Regions from separate parts of the Neobacillus sp. BF23-41 genome, predicted to be linked through region 1. Evidence: riboswitches for the same ligand, from Rfam matches in the RefSeq annotation. Region 1 holds a riboswitch; each other region holds the start of a gene.
The links. A riboswitch is a leader RNA that binds a small molecule or an ion and turns the genes downstream of it on or off. The one in region 1 is predicted to bind lysine.

Region 1 (4,290 bases):
CGGAACAACTACTTGAAGTAAAAGTGCTCCAGCCACAACGGGGGCAGAAAAAGGATATTGTCCAATTGGCGATCAAAAATGCAAAAATAGCCTTAAATGAAAAGTTTTCTTTGATCGAGAAGGATGAAGACCGCACCATTAAGGCTGTCGAGAACTTGGGAGAATTACTGGGAATTTATACGCCGCACCGAATCGAAGCATTCGATAACTCCAACATCCAAGGAACAGACCCAGTTTCAGCCATGGTCGTTTTCATTGATGGAAAGGCAAATCATCGGGAATACCGGAAATATAAGATCAAAACCGTTCAAGGACCTGATGATTATGAATCCATGCGAGAAGTAACAAGAAGAAGGTATTCACGCGCCTTAAAAGAGGAACTTCCCCTCCCTGATTTAATCATCATCGATGGTGGTAAAGGACATGTTGAAGCCGTAAGAGATGTATTGGAAAATGAGTTAGGACTGGATATTCCTCTATCGGGACTCGTCAAAGATGATAAACACAAAACTTCCCAATTGCTATACGGCAATCCTTTGGGAATAGTTCCCTTAGGCAGAAACAGCCAGGAGTTTTATTTACTGCAAAGAATTCAAGATGAGGTCCATCGCTTTGCCATTACGTTTCATCGTCAGCTTCGTGGAAAAAGTGCCTTTCAATCCTTGCTCGACGATATTCCAGGAATCGGTGAGAAACGGAAAAGGCTATTGCTTAAACAATTTGGCTCCGTGAAAAAAATGAAAGAGGCTAGTATGGAGGAATTTACAAATATCGGAATTCCTATGAATGTAGCCGAAGAATTAATTAAAAAACTTCAATCCTAGTGATTGTAAGAAAAAATAGAACATGCTATAATAAGTGAAAATTTAATTTACTATCACTTTTACGTATTAAAGTGAAGGTAGAGGTGCGAGCTTCAAGAGTAATGGTTCTGAGAAGGATGAGCTTCTAAGACGGATCATGAAAGGGAATGTTCGCCGAAGTAAAGAAAGTCTCATTTCTTTCTTTGCTGGTCCTGTATTGAATAAATGCCGGATTGTCAGGACGAATGTCTTGGAGAGCTATCTTACATTGTAGGTGCGAGAATATTTTTTCGTGTTCTAAAGCAATGAGAGGCCCTTCTCATTGCTTTTTTATTTGGAAAAATTTACACGTATTTACTAGAAAGAAGGAGAAAACAATCATGGGGATTATTGTACAAAAATTCGGGGGAACCTCCGTTGCTAATGTAGAAAGAATACTAAATGTAGCATCCTGTGTAAAAGAAGAGACAGACCGTGGCAACAATGTAGTCGTTGTTGTTTCTGCGATGGGAAAATCAACGGATACACTTGTCGGATTAGCAAAAGAAATTTCCGCACAGCCAAATAAGCGGGAAATGGACATGCTGTTATCAACAGGAGAACAGGTAACCATTGCGTTATTGTCAATGGCCTTAAATCAGCAAGGGCTTGATGCCGTTTCTTATACAGGCTGGCAGGCAGGAATCATCACAGAACCTGTCCATGGAAATGCCCGCATTTCGAATATTAAAACGTCTGCAATTGAAACGGAGCTCGCAACGGGTAAGGTTGTCATTGTGGCAGGATTCCAAGGAATCACGGAAGAAGGCGCAATTACGACGCTCGGTCGTGGTGGTTCTGATACGACAGCTGTGGCATTAGCGGCAGCCTTAAAGGCAGATAAATGTGATATTTATACCGATGTTACTGGGGTTTTCACCACGGATCCAAGATATATCAAGAATGCTCGCAAATTATTATCTGTATCGTACGATGAAATGCTAGAGTTAGCTAATTTAGGTGCTGGCGTGCTCCATCCAAGAGCAGTAGAATTTGCTAAAAACTATCAGGTTCGGCTTGAGGTTCGCTCGAGCATGGAGAGAGTAGAAGGAACAGTTATTGAGGAGGAAGCAGCAATGGAACAAAATTTAGTAGTCCGCGGTGTCGCATTTGAAGACGAAATAACAAAAGTAACAGTATTAGGATTGGCGAATTCATTAACAAGTCTATCTACTATCTTTTCAACACTAGCGGAAAATCACCTGAATGTTGACATTATTATTCAAAGTACTACAGAGGGCGATACGGCTAATTTGTCTTTCTCTATCCATACTAATGATTTATTAGAAACATTAAAGGTATTAGAAGACAATAAAGCGGTGCTTGCATATGAGCAGATTGATGCGGAAAATAAATTAGCGAAGGTGTCAATTGTTGGCTCAGGGATGATTTCTAATCCTGGCGTAGCAGCAAAAATGTTTGAGGTACTCGCTGCAAACAACATCCAAATTAAAATGGTCAGCACATCCGAAATCAAAGTATCAGCAGTAGTAGAAGAAAAAAATATGTTAAAAGCAGTAGAAGCCTTACACGAAGCCTTCGAACTGGCAAACAAATAAAAAAAAGGGTGTCAGGCACCGAAGCGGTGCCTGACACCCTATTCCCACGTTTAGTTCTTTTCCCATTTAACAGTGAAAAGGACTTTATTTGATTTCTTTACAGGATGTTCAAAGGTTTCTGCATTGGCTTCTTTTTGTAGTTCAATTTGTTGGGCAAGGAAGCCGGCTTCGAGTTGGAAAAAGTGCTCAGCTTTTGATTTCACACGCGGGACAATAACTGGACTCATTAGTTCAAATTGGATCTCAGTTTTATTTTCTTTTATTATTTCAAGTTGGCCCCAAGAGGCTTTGGCGAAAAACTCCATAATCTGAGTAATATCAGTTAGTGGAAATTTACGTGCGAGACGTTTTCCGGCCCAATATAAAATTTCAGGTGTATCTTTTCCTAAAATCTCAGGTAAAAGAATTTCTCTGATTAATTCATACCCGAAAAGAGATATGGTTTTTAGTTCATCGGTATCTATAGTCTCAACAACAACTGTACTATCGTTCACAAGCTTCCCCTCTTTCTATCATTCTATTATATACGCTTTTTGTTAGGTGTCAGTACAGTTTTTCTAGATAAAACGAATCAATTTACAGTAGTTTTTTTGTTATTTTGCAATATCTTGCCTTGTTTTCCATGATAATTATAATTCCCGATATGGTAAAAATAACAACCGTTATATCTTGGTAATTAATTGTAATTCTCTGTTTATTTTTAATATAAATCCAAATTATTGATGAAAATAACTAATCTATTATAATTTCAATATATTTTAAAAATTTTATTATTTATGATAGAATTGTGTATCCGTTTTCTTGACGCTCTAACATGATGGGAGTAAAATGGACTTGTCACATTATTGTCACACTGATGCTAGGTTTCATATAAGGGAATTTAAATGCTAGAAACTGAACATCATTTTTTTAAACATTATAGGGGGGTAAATTTATGGCAGGTAATCGAGAGTTTGTTTATCGGAGATTGCATTCGTTGCTTGGGGTTATTCCAATAGGGATCTTTGTCATCCAGCATCTGATTGTGAACCACTATGCGACAGTTGGGGTAGAATCCTTCAACAAAGCTGCGAATTTTATGGGAAATCTTCCTTTTCGCTATGTGTTAGAAACTGTAATTATTTATTTACCAATTTTATTCCATGCAATCTACGGGCTGTATATTGCTTTTACAGCCAAAAACAATGCAAGCCAATATGGATTTTTCAGAAACTGGATGTTTATGCTCCAACGTGTTTCTGGTGTGATTACACTTATTTTTATCACATGGCATGTATGGGAAACACGGGTAGCAGCGGCGTTTGGAAATGAAGTTAACTTTCAAATGATGCAAGATATTCTTTCATCACCGTTCATGTTTGCGTTTTATGTCATTGGGATTATTTCAGCAATTTTCCACTTTGCCAACGGATTGTGGTCATTCTTTGTTAGCTGGGGCATCACAGTATCTCCACGTTCTCAAGTTATTTCTACATACGTGACAATCGTTATTTTCTTAGCTCTATCCTATGTTGGAGTAACGACTTTATTAGCTTTTGTATAACAAATTAATGATTGATCGGAAAAATATTGGATTTTGGATTAAGGGAGTGAGTCACGAATGAGTAAAGGTAAGGTAATTATTGTCGGCGGCGGTTTAGCTGGCTTAATGGCAACGATTAAGGTTGCAGAAACAGGAACGCCTGTAGAGTTGTTTTCTCTTGTTCCAGTTAAACGCTCTCACTCGGTTTGTGCCCAGGGTGGTATTAATGGAGCAGTAAATACCAAAGGTGAAGGCGATTCGACATGGATTCACTTTGATGACACCGTTTATGGCGGGGACTTCTTGGCTAACCAGCCGCCAGTAAAAGCGATGTGTGATGCAGCACCAGGTATTATTCACTTAATGG
Region 2 (4,290 bases), on a different contig from region 1:
AAGCAGACTCCCAGTCCTGAGTATTTAGAGGCGCTTGGCGGTGCAGACGAGTCGGAATGTAAAAGCCATGCGGATACCGTTAAGGCTGGTGAAGAATTAGGTTTAATCCCACTTTGGTCTTATGTTGCTAATGATGATGACTGGGATGATTACGAATGGCTTTATTCGATGTCAGTCGAGAATTATTGTCTTGAAAATCCAGATGATCCCGATTGTGAAGCGATGCTGCAGCGAATTCGCACATGGCGCCGGACCTATTTGACATGGGGCAGAGATACCTTAGGATTTGGTCTGTATTTGTATCGAAATAACTAATAGGAAAAAATAGAGCAATACCAAGGCTTCATCCACATTTAATCAAACGTTTGATTAATTTTTTCAGGTAAATTATCTACTCTTTTTAATCAAACGTTTGATTAGTTTTTTTCATAAAAAATTATTCACCTCATAAAAACCTTATACACCAAGGCCTCATACCCTTTTAATCAATCGTTTGGTTAGTTTATCCAGAAAAAGTCTTTACCCCGAAAATCCATATACACCAAGGCCTCATCCCGTTCCAATCAAACGTTTGATTAGTATCACCCCACCTCTAATATTAGACATTTTAATATCATTTCTGTTATACTATAATAGTTACCCAAGGTAATCATTACTCTAACTAACCATTTAACAAGGGGTGTTTCAAATAAATACTTCTCAAAAATTTTTCCACCAATTACTAATGTTGTACCGTCCGTTCGAGAATAAACTTAATATCCATCTCGCCGAGCATCATCTCCATAGAGCGCAATGGTCGATTTTTTACTACTTATTCAATAATGGCTCAGCAACGCTAGTGGAACTCTCTCATTATTTATACGTAGAGAAGCCCACTGTCACCCGGACCATGAACCGCTTGGAAGAATTGGGCTATGTCGAGCAGGTTCCGAGCAATGATAAACGTGAAAAGAGAACACAGCTGACAGAGCTTGGGAGAAAAGTATATACGGAAGTCCGTGTGACGATTGATCAGTATGAAACGGACATTTTAAAAGGCATCTCAGAGCATGAACAGCTCGAGGCCATCCGCATTATGGGGGAAATTCGTAAAAATATTATTAAATAAGGGGTTTTAATAAGTGACTCAACCTAGAGCTAAACTGTGGACAAAGGATTTCACCATTGTTTCCACGGTCAATTTTTTCGTAACTTTAGTCTTTTATTTATTAATCGTAATCATCGGTGTTTATGCAGTCGATGAATTTGGTGCTTCTACAAGTCAAGCAGGGCTTGTAACAGGAATATTTATTGTCGGGTCTTTAATTGGCCGGTTGTTGATTGGCCGGTTTATTGAGTCAATTGGCCGAAAGAAAACGTTATTCATTGGTATCATTTTATTTATTTTGACGCTTCTTTTGTATTTTGTGAACTTCGGGATTACCTTCCTGCTTATTACCCGCTTACTCCATGGGATTGCAGGGGGAATGGTGGGGACTGCTACAGGTACGATTGTGGCCCAGATTATCCCTGCTGCTCGAAAAGCGGAAGGGATCGGCTACTTCAGCATGAGTGCGACACTCGCTACTGCTATCGGGCCATTCATCGGACTCTATATGACCCAACATACAGATTTCCAAATGATTTTTATCTTCTCTCTTGCTTTAGGGGTAATCAGTTTAATCACAGCATTCTTTGTTGATGTGCCTCCATTAGTTGTATCTGTAAAAACATCTGAAGTAAAAGGATTTAAGCTTTCCAACTATATTGAGCCAAAGGCACTGCCCATCGCTGTCATTACACTGGTAGTAGCTTTTTGTTATTCCAGCGTTCTTTCTTTTATTAACTTTTATGCGATCGAAATTGACTTAGTTAGTACGGCGAGTTTCTTCTTCCTAGTCTATTCTATCGCAGTATTGATATCACGCCCGATCACAGGCCGCTTAATGGACCTGAAGGGTGCAAACTTTATTATGTATCCGGGCTTTTTCCTCTTAGCAGTCGGCTTGTTTCTGTTAAGTTCAGCTAGTATCAGCATCACTTTATTGCTAGCAGGTGTTCTAATTGGCCTTGGTTTCGGTAACATGCAGTCAAGCACCCAGGCAGTGGCCGTTAAGTTAACGCCTCCCCATCGGATGGGTTTGGCGACATCGACTTTCTTTATCTTTCTTGATGCAGGACTTGGATTCGGTCCATATATCCTTGGATTTATTATTCCATTAACCGGCTTTAGCAACCTGTATGTCATCTTAGGTATTGTCGCTCTGGCAACCTCAATTCTTTACTATTTTTTACACGGCAAGAAAGAGCGTTCAGGAAGGACGATTATGACTGGACCAACCCCCGACCCTAATTGACTTCAGGTAACCGGCCAATCGAAGGCACGCATAAAACCGGTTTATAGCAAATATGATAAACATAAGAATCCTAATTAAAGGGGTCGGTAGACATGATAATTTTTAATAAAATTGCATTATCATTTGTTGTCTTTTTTTCCTTCAGTATTATCATAAATACTTATTTGGGAGAAAAGGAACGGGTCCAATCTAATGTTATTTATTTTGTTATGAACGGGTTTGCTTATATTGTATCTGCCTTAGAAGTTGAAAAGGATAAACTGAGTTTAGAAACGGCAGAAATATAGTGTGAATTTTAAAATAAAGTTCTAATTGCCCTTGAACCAAAGGGAATATTCTGATATATTTACTATCAATTATATATTTTCTTACTTCACGTTTTTTGAAGTGAGGATAGAGGCGCAAAGACCATGAGTACACAATAGGAGGATAATGAGGTCCAATGATGATTGTGAAAAGGGGAATTTGCCGAAGCTTCAATGAATCTCATTGGTCTTGAAGCTGGTTCTGCTATTGAAAAAATACAGAACTGTCATATAGGAAACTATATGGAGGGCTATCTTACGCACGGGAACTTATTTTTTTTATGTTTCTACTGCAACAGCGAACCCTCGTTGTTGCTTTTTTGCGTTAAATTATGAATGGCCTTACCCACCTCTAAATTTTAAAAAAATTTTAATTAAAGGGTGAGAAATGATGAATTTTGGCCAAGTTTTAACCGCTATGGTTACACCATTTGATCAAAATGGTGAAATAGATTTTAACGCGACTAGAACACTTGTTGATTATTTAATTGAAAATGGTACTGATGGAATCGTAGTTGCTGGTACAACCGGAGAATCTCCTACATTAACAACGGAAGAAAAAGTCGCTTTATTTAAATTTGTTGTCGACGCTGTCAATGGAAGAGTTCCGGTTATCGCTGGAACGGGCTCCAATAACACGAGAGCTTCCATCAGCTTAACAAAGCTGGCTGAAGAAACAGGAGTCGATGGGATTATGCTTGTTGCTCCTTATTACAACAAACCATCCGAAGAGGGCATGTATCAGCACTTCAAAGCGATTGCTGAATCTACACCATTACCGATTATGCTTTATAATATCCCCGGCCGAAGTGTGGTCAACCTGTCGGTAGAGACCATTGTTCGACTTTCACAGATTCCAAATATTGTCGCCTTAAAAGAAGCAAGCGGTAACTTAGATGCTATGGCTGAAATTATTAGCCAAGCACCAAGTGATTTTACCCTTTATAGTGGTGATGATGGCTTAGCATTGCCGGTTTTAGCCATTGGTGGAGCTGGAGTGGTTTCCGTTGCTTCCCATGTCATTGGTAATGAAATACAAGAAATGATTAATCATTTTAAAAATGGGAATGTCCAAGATGCAGCTAGTGCCCATCGCCGTCTTCTCCCGATTATGAAAGCATTATTTGCGGCACCAAACCCAGCACCGGTAAAAGCCGCATTGAATATGAATGGAGTGAACGTTGGAGGTCTTCGCCTGCCATTGCTCCCATTAACCACCGAAGAGCAAAGAGCACTACAAGGTGTTCTACCAGCGAGCAATGTTAAAGTATTAATATAATTAATCCACCGATAAAAACAAGCTGCCACAAACCTCAATAAAACAGGGTTTGTGGCAGTTTTTTTTGGTGGTCGACAAAAGATTTACCTCTCTCCTTCCGATAAAGTAAATCCAAAGGGGCATACTATTCTTATTTACTTGGGTTAAGGAGGATTTTACTTTGCGAACGAATGATAGTACATTATCCATTTTCTCTTTAGGCGGCATCAATGAAATCGGTAAAAATATGTATGTGGTTCAATACGCTGAAGATATCTTTATCGTTGACTGCGGCGGTAAATTTCCAGATGAAAGTTTGTTAGGAATTGATTTGATTATCCCCGATATTACTTACTTGGAAGAAAATCACGAGAAGATCCGTGCTCTAATT
Region 3 (4,290 bases), on a different contig from region 1:
CGATGCCTGCCTTTTGAAAAACCAGCGTAAATGGACTAACGGTTATATCCCCATTTGCTAAATTCCCGTTTGTATATGGAATAAGCAGTCCGATTACTAGTATAGCCAATACATAGAATAATAAAATACGCCAGAATACTTGTTTCACTGCACGAGGAATAGCTTTCTTTGGATCCTCCGTTTCACCAGCAGCAACACCTAAAAGCTCTGTTCCTTGGAAGGAGAAGCCTGCAGCCATAAAGATTCCCATCATGGACATAAAGCCACCGTGGAATGGAGCATCACCAACAGTGAAGTTTTTGAAGCCGATTGCTTCATTACCCATGATGCCGAAGATCATTAAAGTACCAGTAACGATAAAAATAATAACTGTAACAACTTTAATTAAGGAAAACCAATATTCTGCTTCTCCGAATCCTTTAACAGAAAGATAGTTTAATAGAAACATAATTACTAAAAAGATACCGCTCCAAATGAATGAAGGCGTATGTGGAAACCAGAATTTCATAATCATTGTTACAGCAGCTAATTCGGCAGCAATCGTAATTGCCCAGTTATACCAATAGTTCCAGCCTAGGGCAAAACCAAGGGAAGGATCGACAAATTTGGTTGCATACGTACTAAAGCTTCCGGCAACTGGCATATAGGCACCCATTTCTGCTAAGCCCTGCATCAAAAAGTAAACCATAATACCAATAACAAGGTAGGAAATGATTGCCCCGCCGGGTCCCGCACTATGGATAGCGCCACCGCTAGCTAGAAAAAGTCCAGTGCCAATCGTCCCGCCAAGGGAAATCATTGTGAGGTGACGTGATTTTAAACTTCGTTTTAATTCGGTTGGATCCTGTTGTAGTGTTAAGTCACTAGTATATTCACTCTCTTTTGATACTCTTGCTGTTTGCATTGTCTTGACTCCTCTTTTTCTAATTTTTTCGAGAAGGAGTTTGGAATAAAAAAATGCCATCGAAGAAGTATCGATGGCATTGTAAATACCCCGCATCATACCTTCCGAAAGATAGCTCAACACGCTTAGCTGGTAGGTTTAAGCGTGACAGTTCTGTTCCTATTTGGAGACAGCCCCAGCATGCTTTTTCAGAGATGAAAGCACACTTCGGCAGCTTTTCCTTTCAAACGGAGTCAAGGATGTCTCTCTCATCTCGTCCGCTTTACTGATAAAAACCGCGACCTCTACCTCATCGGTTTTGATGAGGATTTATCATATAAAGTTAATATATTACTAAAGTATAAATATTATTATAGAATTGTCAATAATATATTATTCCAAAAATGAGAAGTCTTTATTCAATCAATTAGAATAAACAGATAATTGAGTTTCTTTTTAATAAATTATTTAATTTACTTTATCAGAGAGAATCGGTATTATTTTTAAATAGAATTAATTGCCTGTTTTTCATAGGAGGATTTTTACCATGCAGATTGTTGGAATGATTTCGGGATCTCTAATTGTTGTGGTTGCCTTTAACCTTTTCTTAATCCCTCATGAAGTGTTAAGCAGTGGATTGAGCGGAATTTCTATGATTTTAGGAATGATCTCGCCTGTTAATACAGGGGTGGCAAATTTCCTGCTGAATTTTCCGTTATTGATTATTGGTTATAAAATGTTAGGGAAAAGATTTATCGTGAATTCCATCTTTGCTGTAATAATTATATCAATTGGCCTTTATTTAATTCCCGTTCATGCCATTGCCGATGATAGAATTCTCTCCTCAATTTTCGGTGGTGCTTTAACCGGGTTAGGTGTCGGAATAGTTTTTCGCTGTTCTGGATCGACCGGGGGATTTGATATTATTGGCATGATTGTGGCGAGAAAAAGAGATTTTCCGATTGGTGTTTTACTTTCAGGCATGAATGCAGTCGTCATCTTGATCAGTGGATTTTTATTTGATTGGGATTCTGCTCTTTATACCTTGGTTTCCATTTTTGTTACAGGTAAAGTGGTGGATGCAATTTATACAGATCATGCTAAATTAACTTTAATGATCATTACAGATAAGGGCGAAGAAATGAGAGCTCATTTACTGACAAATTTGTATCGTGGCTTGACAATTATGGATGGGGTTGGCGGCTACTCAAATCACCAACGGAACGTGATGATAACGGTAATTTCCAGATACGAACTTAATGAAGTTAAAAACTTAATTACAGAAGTTGATCCATCAGCATTTGTCAATATTACCGAAACAATTGAAGTCATGGGGCTGTTTCATCGGCCAAGTCCATAAAAACAAAAAAGGTTTGCTTCTATACAATAGAGCAAGCCTTTTTTGTGTGAGATAGTTACCCAGCATCATAGGGATTTCCTGCGTTTTTTTACCCATTTCATTAGCACATGAATAACCTCATCAAGTTCTTTACCAGTTGGAGTCAGTTCATATTCCACTTTTTTTGGAGAGGTAGTAATGACGTTTTTGACAATCAATCCCTCATTTTCTAAATCACGTAAGCGTTCGGTTAAGAGACGATTAGAAATTCCTGGGTTAAAAATTCACAGGGGGAAATCTCTCATGCAAACCACATTAATAAAAAGTTTATCTGAAGTGATAAAAGAACGTCACTCTGTCAGAAAATATGATTCAACATACAATATTTCACAAGAAGAAATTAAAGATATGCTAAAAGAAGCGACACTAGCACCATCCTCCAGTAATCTTCAACCATGGCGTTTTAATGTTATTCAAGATCCGGAGGCGAAAAAGGAACTAAGAGCAATCGCCAATAATCAAGAGCAAGTAGAAACAGCGTCTGCAGTTATTGCAGTATTAGGCGATAAGGAAATGTATAAAAGTGTGGAAAAAGTCTATCGAAGTGCATACGAGGCTGGTTTGATGGACGAAGCTAATATGAATCGATTAATAGAAGGTACAAATAAAACATACCCACTTGCTCCAGAAGAAGTCTTGAAAAATATTGCCTCATTTGATGCTGGTTTAGTATCGATGCAGTTGATGCTAATTGCAAAAGACAGAGGGTATGACACCGTTTCAATGGGTGGCTTTGATAAAGATAAATTCGTGAAAATGTTCAATGTCTCCGATCGACTTTTCCCAATTGTGTTGATTTCACTAGGGAAGGCGGCAGCAGCTGCTTTCAATACAACACGTTTACCATTGGAGGATGTATTAATAGATTATAGATAAAAAAGTAGGCGCATGATAATTTTTCATGCGCCTACTTAATTTTTTAGTTATTAATATACTTTTCAAACACATAGCCGAAATCTTTTACTATATATTGTTTTTTGCTATCTTCTAACCACTGAAAGGCTGCTTGATTAAGCATTTTGAATTGAACAACCAAGTTGCTGTCTGCACTTGTCACACGACCGAGAGTAGTGGAGGCGACATCAAGGCTTTGTTTAGCAAACTGAAGAGAAATTTCATTTTCATGTGAGATTTCTGAAATTTTGATTAAGGCTTTATATAAATCCTTAACTTCTTCAATATGTTTCTTATGAACGTCGATGGAGAAAGGAACTGAGCCAATTTTAAATTTTATTTCTACATCAAGGTCAACGGTTCCGGCCGTTTCGAGTTTTACCTCTGAGATTCTATTTGTTGCATAACTATAGCGGTGGAGCATTCGCTTTTTGCTGGTTGCACTTGTTCCATCTAAATGGATAAGGGCGTTGTTTGTAAAACAGTATTCATCAGACTTTGATTTGATGAGAAAATAAATTTTCTCATTGTCTTCATGCATGACATAATCATCTGCGTCCACCTTATCGTAATTTTCCGGCTTAATGACAGAACCAACATCACTTAATCCCAAAATATCCGCGGCTACTTTTCCAAACATTGGTATCAACCTCACTTTTTAAAAATCATTCCATCCATTTTTACGAATGGGGGACAATAAAGTTTCATCCTTATCCCAAAAACTTTATGCTTTAAAAAATGGTAGTATGCACCTGATTACTAAAAACAAATTAACAACAAGTAATGAAAAGAGGGAAACTACTTGATGGTTTCCCTCTTTTCATGGAAAATACACTATGTACATATTAAAAATAGATACAGAAAGGATAGAGGAATAATGCGGCCCATAATTTTAGGCATCCTTGCGGCTTTCTTTTTTGCATTTACATTTATCCTCAACCGATCGATGGATCAGGCTGGGGGTAGTTGGATTTGGAGTGCATCATTAAGGTATTTCTTTATGGTTCCATTTCTTTTCACAATTGTGATGGGAAGAAAAAATCTTAGACCATTATTTGTGGAAATGAAAAATCGACCTGTCGGCTGGTTTATATGGAGCACGGTGGGCTTCGGC

Region 2: linked by a shared signal. The riboswitch ahead of dapA (4-hydroxy-tetrahydrodipicolinate synthase) and the one ahead of AB7942_RS11605 (aspartate kinase) in region 1 are both predicted to bind lysine.
Region 3: linked by a shared signal. The riboswitch ahead of AB7942_RS19025 (amino acid permease) and the one ahead of AB7942_RS11605 (aspartate kinase) in region 1 are both predicted to bind lysine.

The regions. Positions count from the first base shown of each region.
Region 1 covers NZ_JBGBPR010000006.1:20,132-24,421, reverse strand. Annotated here, with positions in the region: gene uvrC (excinuclease ABC subunit UvrC) at 1-824, shown strand, start outside; lysine riboswitch at 895-1,072, shown strand; gene AB7942_RS11605 (aspartate kinase) at 1,184-2,401, shown strand; gene AB7942_RS11600 (YslB family protein) at 2,452-2,895, opposite strand; gene AB7942_RS11595 (succinate dehydrogenase cytochrome b558 subunit) at 3,336-3,944, shown strand; gene sdhA (succinate dehydrogenase flavoprotein subunit) at 4,002-4,290, shown strand, end outside.
Region 2 covers NZ_JBGBPR010000010.1:186,696-190,985, forward strand. Annotated here, with positions in the region: gene AB7942_RS16780 (SAM-dependent methyltransferase) at 1-315, shown strand, start outside; gene AB7942_RS16785 (MarR family winged helix-turn-helix transcriptional regulator) at 689-1,108, shown strand; gene AB7942_RS16790 (MFS transporter) at 1,122-2,336, shown strand; gene AB7942_RS16795 (hypothetical protein) at 2,429-2,623, shown strand; lysine riboswitch at 2,723-2,903, shown strand; gene dapA (4-hydroxy-tetrahydrodipicolinate synthase) at 3,033-3,920, shown strand; gene AB7942_RS16805 (ribonuclease J) at 4,147-4,290, shown strand, end outside.
Region 3 covers NZ_JBGBPR010000013.1:33,130-37,419, reverse strand. Annotated here, with positions in the region: gene AB7942_RS19025 (amino acid permease) at 1-904, opposite strand, end outside; lysine riboswitch at 1,009-1,199, opposite strand; gene AB7942_RS19020 (YitT family protein) at 1,431-2,243, shown strand; gene AB7942_RS19015 (winged helix-turn-helix transcriptional regulator) at 2,309-2,491, opposite strand; gene AB7942_RS19010 (nitroreductase family protein) at 2,526-3,158, shown strand; gene AB7942_RS19005 (PH domain-containing protein) at 3,202-3,816, opposite strand; gene AB7942_RS19000 (DMT family transporter) at 4,054-4,290, shown strand, end outside.